2 regions of the Streptomyces sp. NPDC001292 genome follow, and region 1 is predicted to be linked to the other one. Evidence: riboswitches for the same ligand, from Rfam matches in the RefSeq annotation. Region 1 holds a riboswitch; the other holds the start of a gene.
What was found. Region 1 has a riboswitch for cyclic di-AMP ahead of ACFY4A_RS30080 (M23 family metallopeptidase). Riboswitches for the same ligand answer to the same signal wherever they lie in the genome.
Positions count from the first base shown of each region.

Region 2: another riboswitch for cyclic di-AMP. It lies ahead of ACFY4A_RS01985 (NlpC/P60 family protein); the one in region 1 lies ahead of ACFY4A_RS30080 (M23 family metallopeptidase).

Region 1 covers NZ_JBIAXG010000035.1:17,036-21,334, reverse strand. Annotated here, with positions in the region: gene ACFY4A_RS30110 (DEAD/DEAH box helicase) at 1-147, shown strand, start outside; gene ACFY4A_RS30105 (hypothetical protein) at 383-829, shown strand; gene ACFY4A_RS30100 (hypothetical protein) at 808-1,089, shown strand; tRNA gene ACFY4A_RS30095 (tRNA-Lys) at 1,102-1,174, shown strand; gene ACFY4A_RS30090 (dihydrofolate reductase family protein) at 1,315-2,445, shown strand; tRNA gene ACFY4A_RS30085 (tRNA-Met) at 2,544-2,617, shown strand; cyclic di-AMP (ydaO/yuaA leader) riboswitch at 2,848-3,004, shown strand; gene ACFY4A_RS30080 (M23 family metallopeptidase) at 3,016-4,074, shown strand; gene ACFY4A_RS30075 (aldo/keto reductase) at 4,203-4,299, shown strand, end outside.
Region 2 covers NZ_JBIAXG010000001.1:455,947-460,245, forward strand. Annotated here, with positions in the region: gene glnA (type I glutamate--ammonia ligase) at 1-950, shown strand, start outside; partial or broken gene ACFY4A_RS01985 (NlpC/P60 family protein) at 1,179-2,370, opposite strand; cyclic di-AMP (ydaO/yuaA leader) riboswitch at 2,378-2,561, opposite strand; gene ACFY4A_RS01990 (bifunctional [glutamine synthetase] adenylyltransferase/[glutamine synthetase]-adenylyl-L-tyrosine phosphorylase) at 3,158-4,299, shown strand, end outside.

The sequences.
Region 1 (4,299 bases):
CGCCCGTTCAACCGTGACCGCCAGGGCGACCGCCCCGGCTTCCGCTCCGGCGGCCACGAGCGCCCCTACGGCCGCCGTGACGACCACCGCGGCGGCGGCTCCTTCGGCCGCCGGGACGACAAGCCGCGCTGGAAGCGAAACGGCTGACGCCGGGTGAACCCACCTCGCAAGGGCCCGTACGACTCCTGTCGTACGGGCCCTGCGGTTTTTCAACCACCCCTGTTGACCAGCAACAGCTACCACGGGGTGGGCGAACCGGCGGTGACCGGCGGCCGGTTCGTGGACAACCACCGCGCTGCACCTCACCAACGGCGAGGGCAGGTTCGACTGCAAGCGGTCGGCCTCCGGCCGGCCCAAGGGGACCTCCGCCACCCTCGGCGACATGGGGAACGACCGGTGCGCCGAGATGCCGATGCGGATGCCGAGCGGTGAGCCGCGCACGTACAAGGGCCACTGCGGCACGTCGTACCAGCCCGGCAGCAGCCACTCCTCCCTCGGCAAGGGCTGGAACGACTGCGACGTCCTCACCGCACCCGGCGACCTGACCGACGACGTCCGCACCGACCTGCTGGCGCGGAGGAAGTCGATTGGGGACATGTACCTCTTCGCGGCCAAGAGCAACGGGACGCTCGCGGCCGGAAGGAAGATCGCGACCGGCTGGAAGGGCTGCAAGAAGATCGTGGGCGCCGGTGATCTCGACGGCGACGGGATCGGCGACGTGCTGGCGCTGGACGGGAAGGGCACGCTGTACCGCTACGACGGCCGGGGCAGCGGGCCGCTGAAGAAGCGGGTCAAGGTCTTCACGAAGTGGGCGACCAGTACGACGTGATCGTCGGCGTCGGCGACATCACCGGCGACGGCAAGAACGACCTGGTCGAGCGGGACACCGCGGGCAACCCGTACCGCAACGACGGCAACGGCGAGGGGCTCCTTCAGTGGCCGCACGAAGATCTCCGGCGGCTGGAAGGGCTACAAGGGGATCTTCTGACCGCAACCTTCACCCGGTCACCGCCGATCAGGCCGAACTTCCGGCCGGGTACCCCGGATACCCGATCGGCGTCGGGCTCTCCTCCCGCTATGCTCGGGTAGGCAACATCGCCTGGGCCCTTAGCTCAATTGGCAGAGCAGTGGACTTTTAATCCATTGGTTGTGGGTTCGAGTCCCACAGGGCCTACGGCCGCAGGAGGAGGCGAGTCCCCTCCGACCTGCCCCGCAGCGCCCGGGTCGGCTTCGGCCGATCCGGGCGCTGCGGCGTCCTCCCCGGCGGGGTCGGTCACACTGGGGGCGAGTCCGTCGCCGAGAGAGAGGGCGTCGATGCCCCACCCGTACGTCCTGCTGTCCGCCGCCGTCTCGCTCGACGGCTACCTGGACGACACCGGTCCCGAGCGCCTGCTGCTCTCCAGCCCCGCCGACTTCGACCGGGTCGACGAGGTACGCGCGTCGGCCGACGCGATCCTGATCGGCGCCGGCACCCTGCGGGCCGACAACCCGCGGCTGCTGGTGAACTCGCCCGAGCGGCGGGCCGCCCGCCGCGCCGCCGGGAAGCCGGAGTACCCGCTGAAGGTCGCGGTCAGCGCCTCCGGTGAGCTGGACCCCCGGGCGCCCTTCTGGCACACCGGCGGCGAGAAGGTCCTCTACACGACCGACGAGGGCGCGCTGCGGCTGCGGCGTACGGGCCTGGCCGCCGACGTCGTGCCGCTGGGCGCCGAACTCGGCTGGCCCCGGCTGCTCGAGCACCTGCACGACGTGCGCGGGGTGCGTCGGCTCATGGTCGAGGGTGGCGGGACCGTCCACACACAGCTGCTCCAGCAGCAGCTCGCGGACGAGGTGCAGCTCGTGCTCGCCCCCCTGTTCGTGGGGGACTCCGACGCGCCCCGGCTGTTCGGTCCCGGGACCTACCAGGGCGGGCGGCTGCGGCTGGTGGAGACGCGGACCATCGAGGACGTCGTCCTGGTGCGCTACGAACCCACCGCTCCCGGCACCGCCGGCCGCGCCGCTCCCGCGGACCGGCACTGGCTCCGGCTCGCCTGCGAGCTGGCGGCGCAGTGCCCGCCGTCCCGGACCGCGTTCAGCGTGGGCGCCGTGGTGGTCGCCGCCGACGGGACCGAACTCGCCCGCGGGTACTCGCGGGAGGGAGGCGACCCGGTCGTGCACGCGGAGGAGGCGGCGCTGGCCAAGGTCGACCCGGCGGATCCGCGGCTGCCGGACGCCACGGTGTACAGCAGTCTGGAGCCGTGCGCCCGCCGCGCCTCCCGGCCGCGTCCGTGCGCCCGGCTGATTCTGGACGCCGGGGTGCGGCGGGTGGTGACGGCCTGGCGGGAACCGGACACGTTCGTCGAGGGCGCCGACGGGACCGGGGTGCTGGCGGCCGGGGGCGCGGACGTCGTCGTGGTGCCGGAGTTCGAGCAGCGGGCCAGGGAACCGAACCGGCATCTGCTCGGCTGAGCGGGGCCTCGACGCCGGCCGGGAACCGTGTGACGAACGGCGGACGGTGAGGTGGGCGCGAGCAGCCCTCCGGATGACATATACTGGTGTCACAACGACGCGGGGTGGAGCAGCTCGGTAGCTCGCTGGGCTCATAACCCAGAGGTCGCAGGTTCAAATCCTGTCCCCGCTACTGAAGGCTCAGGGCCGGAATCCGATCAGTGGATTCCGGCCCTGAGTGTTTGGCGGGCGCAAAGGCTCTCCCGGAAGTGGGGTCAACTCGCCCGGTTTTCGGTGGTCATGGACCGTAAGGTCGGGCCGGAAGGTTGAGCGATCAAGCCGAACGGCTTGGAATCCATGGCCCGCGTCTATTAACGTTCGGTAACGCAGCACGGTCGTCCCAGCCGTCACAAGAGGCGGCTCCGTGCCCGCACGCCGAATCCCGCAAGGGAACCGGGGAACCACCAACTTGGGGTGAATCGAGCGTAACCGCCGTGCGAGCACGGTTTGTTTACGCGCGTAGGAGACCTTCCCGCTCCGAACCCGTCAGCTAACCCGGTAGGCGAGACGGAAGGAAAGGAGTGCGCCTTCGTGGCGTCCAACCCGCCTGCCCCGGAAGCTCCGTTCGCGCCGAGCCGGCAACACGGAGAGACCTTCGGCTACGACAGCCGCCGCGCCGACGAGGGCCCCTGGGAGGAGTGGAACCCCACCGCGGAGTCCATCCGTCCCGTGCGCGGTCGGCACCGCGTCGCCAAGCAGCGCGGCGGCGGGCTCGCCCGCAGCTCCACCGTTCTCGGCGTCGGCGTCATCGCCGCCGTCGGCGCGGGCGGCATGGCCAGCGCCAACAGCGGCAAGCCGCCGGTGTCCATCTCGCTGCCCGATCTGCCCTCCGTGGGCTCCCTGTTCCAGGACTCCTCCGACGCGGCCCCCGAGGGCTCGTCGGCCGCGCTCAGCAGCGTCGGCGTGGCCGCCGCCGAGGCCGAGGGCGGCACCGCGGACGCCGGCGAGGTGCTGCGCAACCGGATCATGGCGCAGGCCGAGCAGCAGCAGGTCCAGATCGAGGCCAAGGCACAGGCGGACGCCGAGGCCGCCGCCGCCAAGAAGGCCGCCGAGGAAGCGGCGAAGGCGCGGGAGGCGGCCGAGGCCAAGGCCGCCGCCGAGAAGAAGAAGGCGGAGGAGGAGGCCAAGAGGAAGGCCGAGGAGGCCAAGCGGAAGGCCGAGGAGGCGCGGCTGGCCGAGCTGGCGAGGCAGTACGCGCTGCCCACCTCCTCGTACACGCTCACCTCCGCCTTCGGCCAGGCCGGCTCCATGTGGTCCTCCGGCTACCACACCGGCCTCGACTTCGCCGCCCCCACGGGCACCCTGCTCAAGGCGATCCACACCGGCACCATCACCGAGGCCGGCTGGGCCGGCTCCTACGGTTACCGCACGATCCTCACCCTCGACGACGGCACCGAGCTCTGGTACTGCCACCAGTCGTCGATCAGCGTCAGCGTCGGCCAGAAGGTCAGCACGGGCGACGTGATCGGCCGGGTGGGCGCCACCGGCAACGTCACCGGGCCGCATCTCCACCTGGAGGTCCACCCAGGAGGCCAGTCCACCGGGACCGACCCGACGGCGTGGCTGCGCGGCAAGGGCCTCACCCCCTGACGGGCACGCCTCGACCCTCACTACACGGACCGGTCTGACGAGCCAGTGAGGCCTGTTTGCGCAACCTTTGCGGCCGGATGCGGCCCGGCCCGGAATGGGCCGCTCCGGCGCGGTTGTTGATGTTGAACATGACTTCTCTGCGCAAACTGGGTTCGTCCGATCTCGAGGTCTTCCCGCTCGCCCTCGGCGGCAACGTCTTCGGCTGGACCGCCGACTGGGAGCAGT
Region 2 (4,299 bases), on a different contig from region 1:
ACCGTCCGCTGGACGGCTCCCGCCCCACGCCCGCGGACAACTCCGGCTACTTCGACCACACTCCGCAGGCCATCGGCATGGACTTCCGCCGTCAGGCGATCACCATGCTGGAGTCGATGGGCATCTCGGTGGAGTTCTCCCACCACGAGGGCGCCCCGGGCCAGCAGGAGATCGACCTGCGCTACGCCGACGCCCTGTCCACCGCGGACAACATCATGACGTTCCGCCTGGTCATGAAGCAGGTCGCGCTCGAGCAGGGCCTCCAGGCCACCTTCATGCCCAAGCCCTTCTCGGAGTTCCCCGGCTCCGGCATGCACTCGCACCTGTCGCTCTTCGAAGGTGACCGGAACGCGTTCTACGAGTCCGGCGCCGAGTACCAGCTCTCCAAGGTCGGCCGCTCCTTCATCGCGGGCCTCCTCCGCCACGCCGCCGAGATCTCCGCAGTCACCAACCAGTGGGTGAACTCCTACAAGCGCATCTGGGGCGGCTCGGAGCGCACCGCGGGCGCCGGCGGCGAGGCCCCCTCGTACATCTGCTGGGGCCACAACAACCGCTCGGCCCTGGTCCGCGTCCCGATGTACAAGCCCGGCAAGACCGGCTCCGCCCGTGTGGAGGTCCGCTCCCTCGACTCCGGCGCGAACCCCTATCTGGCCTACGCCGTCCTCCTGGCCGCCGGCCTCAAGGGCATCGAGGAGGGCTACGAGCTGCCGCCGGGCGCCGAGGACGACGTCTGGGCCCTCTCCAACGCCGAACGCCGCGCGATGGGCATCGAACCGCTCCCGCAGAACCTCGGCGAGGCCCTGACCCTGATGGAGAACAGCGACCTGGTCGCCCACACCCTCGGCGAACACGTCTTCGACTTCTTCCTCCGCAACAAGCGCGCCGAGTGGCACGAGTACCGCTCGGAGGTCACGGCCTTCGAACTGAAGAAGCACTTGCCGGTGCTGTAGGCGCAGGTCAGAGCTGGTTTCCCGCCGATTCAGCGGATGGGGCCGACGATCGCCGACCGTCGGCAGAGCCAGTTCGGCCTGGTCGGGCTGCTCACCATGACCGATATCCGTCGTCGCGACGACCAACGTCTTCCTCGCGGTGCCTGAGCGGCGCCGTCCCATGAAAGGGCCGCACTCCCGTGCGGCCCTTTCATGTCCGGTGCCGGTGCCGGGTGTCCGGCACGCGCGTTACGCGGGGCGGACGACGCTGTGGATCGGCATGTAGTAGATCGACTCCTCGCGGACGTTCGTGCCCGAGCGCGGCGCGTGGATCATCATGCCGTCGCCGATGTAGATCCCGACGTGGCTGATGTCGTTGTAGAAGAAGACCAGGTCGCCGGGCTCGGCCTCGGAGACGGGGACGGTCGTGCCGACCTCCACCTGGTCCCAGGTGGTGCGCGGCAGCGAGATCCCGGCGGACTTCCAGGCGGCCTGCGTGAGCCCGGAGCAGTCGTACGAATCGGGGCCGGACGCCCCCCCACACATACGGCTTGCCCATCTGGGCCCTCGCGAAGTCGATGACCTTGGCGGCCTTGGCGGCATAGCCGGTGCTCGATCCGGCGCCCGTGCTCGTGCCGACTTCCGTGCTCGTGCCGGCTCCGCTGCTCGCCTCCGCGCCGGAACTCTGAGCCGCCTGTTCCTGCTTGCGCTTCTGCGCCGCCTCCTCCGCCGCCTGCCGGCGGGCCAGTTCCGCAGCCTTCTGCCGGGCGACCTCCTGCTTCTTCTTCTCGATCGCCGCCAGCCGCGCCTTCTCCTCGGCGGTCAGCGTCGACAGCAGACGGCGCGCCTCGCTGAGCTTCCTCTGGACGTCGAGCTTGCTGGTCCTCAGATCGTTCTGCGAGGTAGTCAGCGACTCCAGGATCTTCGTCGCCTCGGCGCGCTTCTTCGTCGTCGCGAGCTGCGCGGTCTGGTAGTCGTCGACGGCCTTCTTCTGCCGCTCGGTGAGCTGGCTCAGCAGATGGTCCTGGTCGAAGTACTGCTGGGGGTCCTTCGCGAGCAGCAGCGTCGCGGTGCCGGAGACCCCGCCCGTGCGGTACTGGGCGGCGGCGAACAGGCCGAGCTCGCGCCGCGCCTCGTTCAGCTTCGCGGTGCGCTTCGCCACGTCGTCGAGGAGGCCGTTCACGCGCTTGCGCTGCGTGGCGGTCCTCTCCTTCGCCGCGTTGTACTTCTCGGTGGCCACTCCGGCCTGGTGGTAGAGGTCATCGACCCTCTTCTGCACCTCTTCGAGACTGGGCTCGTGGGGCTGCGCGGGCGCGGCGTTCGCCGTCTGGGACAGCAGTGCCACGGAGGTGAGGGCCGCGGTCGTCAGACCGAGGGCCGGGGACGTGCGAAGTCCGGCGATCCGGGTGGCCGTGGTCCGGGCTTTGCGGTGCGACGCCAAGGTCGGCGACTCCTTCCATGGACCGCCTACCGGGTTAGCTGTCGGGTTCGGGCGAGTGGTTCGGAAGGGCTGCCCTACCGTCCCGTTCGCGCCGTGGGGGACGCGTGAACGGGACCGATTCACCCCAGGGGATGAGTTGGGTCCCCGGCTCCGGCTGCCGTGAAGCGCACCGGACTCGGCGCAGGCCACCCGTCCCGGCGTCGTTCGCCGGTGGGGGTACGGGGTGCCCGCCGGGCACGCTAGCCAACGCCTGTGACTGCTGTGAAGGTTGGTGCGTGATATGTCCGCTACATTTTCGTGACTTTCACCAGGCGTATACGGAGGACCGCACTCCGCTGTTTTCGGTGCCGGGCCCCGGAAGCACGCGGACACCCTCCCCGGGAGGGCGCTCCCGACCTGTGCGTCTTCCTCCGCAACAAGCGCGCCGAGTGGCACGCGTACCGCTCGGAGGCCCGGTCCTGGCCCCGCCCACGCCCGAGATCCTCGATGCCGCGCTCTCCGTGCGGGCCCGGTACGCGTCGCTCGGCCTTGACCTCGTGGATGCGGTGAACGCGGCCCTCGCCGCCGAGTACGACACGGACGCCGTCCTCACCAGGGACCTGCGGGACTTCCGGACCGTACTGTCCGGTGGGCGGCAAGTATCCCTGCTTCCGGGTCCTTCCGGACGATCTCCGACCGGGCCGCTGCGCCCACGCGCGGTCGCGGGAGGCGGGCCGCCGTCAGGGCTCCGGCCCGGGAGTCCGGATAGGCTCTGGCCAGGACGGGCTGGATCCGACGGGAGGCCGGGATGACGGCGCCGGGGCGCAGGAGCAGTACCTTCACGCGGCTGCTGCGGCACGGCTTCATCCATGCCTCGGACGCCGAGCGGCTGCTGGACGGTCCGGACCTCGCGCCGCTCAGGGACGATCCGGTGCTGCTGGAGGCGCTGGGCGCCACCGCCGACCCGGACCTCGCACTGGGCGGGCTGGTCCGGCTGCTGGAGGCGCAGCCGGAGTCCAAGGCCCGCCGTGAGCTGCTCGACACGCTGATAGCGGCCAAGCCGCTGCGCGACCGGCTGCTCGGCGTGCTCGGCGCCTCCGCCGCGCTCGGCGACCACCTCGCCCGGCACGCCGGCGACTGGCGGGCGCTGGTCACCTACGAGCCGAGCGACCTGCACCCGGGGGTGGAGGAGTTCGAGCACGGGCTCGCCGAGGCCGCCGACCCGGTCGCGCTGCGCGTCGCCTACCGGCGCTGCCTGCTGTCCATCGCCGCCCGCGACGTGTGCGGCACCACCGATGTCGCCGAGACGGCCGCCGAGCTCGCCGACCTCGCCACCGCCACCCTGCGCGCCGCGCTCCGGCTCGCGCGGGCCGCCGCGCCCGAGGACGACGCGCTGTGCCGGCTCGCGGTGATCGCGATGGGCAAGTGCGGCGGCCACGAACTCAACTACGTCTCCGACGTCGACGTGATCTTCGTCGGTGAGGCCGCGGACGGCGCCGACGAGGTCAAGGCCCTGCGCGCCGCGACCCGGCTCGCCTCGCACATGATGCGGATCTGCTCCGAGACGACCGTGGAGGGCTCGATCTGGCCGGTCGACGCCAACCTGCGGCCCGAGGGCCGCAACGGACCGCTGGTGCGCACCCTCAGCAGCCATGTCGCCTACTACCAGCGCTGGGCCAAGACCTGGGAGTTCCAGGCGCTGCTCAAGGCCCGCCCGGTGGCCGGCGACCTGGAACTGGGCGGGCAGTACATCGCCGCGCTCGACCCGCTGGTCTGGCAGGCCGCCGAGCGCGAGAACTTCGTCGCCGACGTGCAGAAGATGCGCCGCCGCGTGGTCGAGACCATCCCCGTGGCCGAGGTCGAGCGCGAGCTGAAGCTAGGGCCGGGCGGCCTCAGGGACGTCGAATTCGCCGTGCAGCTGCTTCAGTTGGTGCACGGCCGGACCGACCC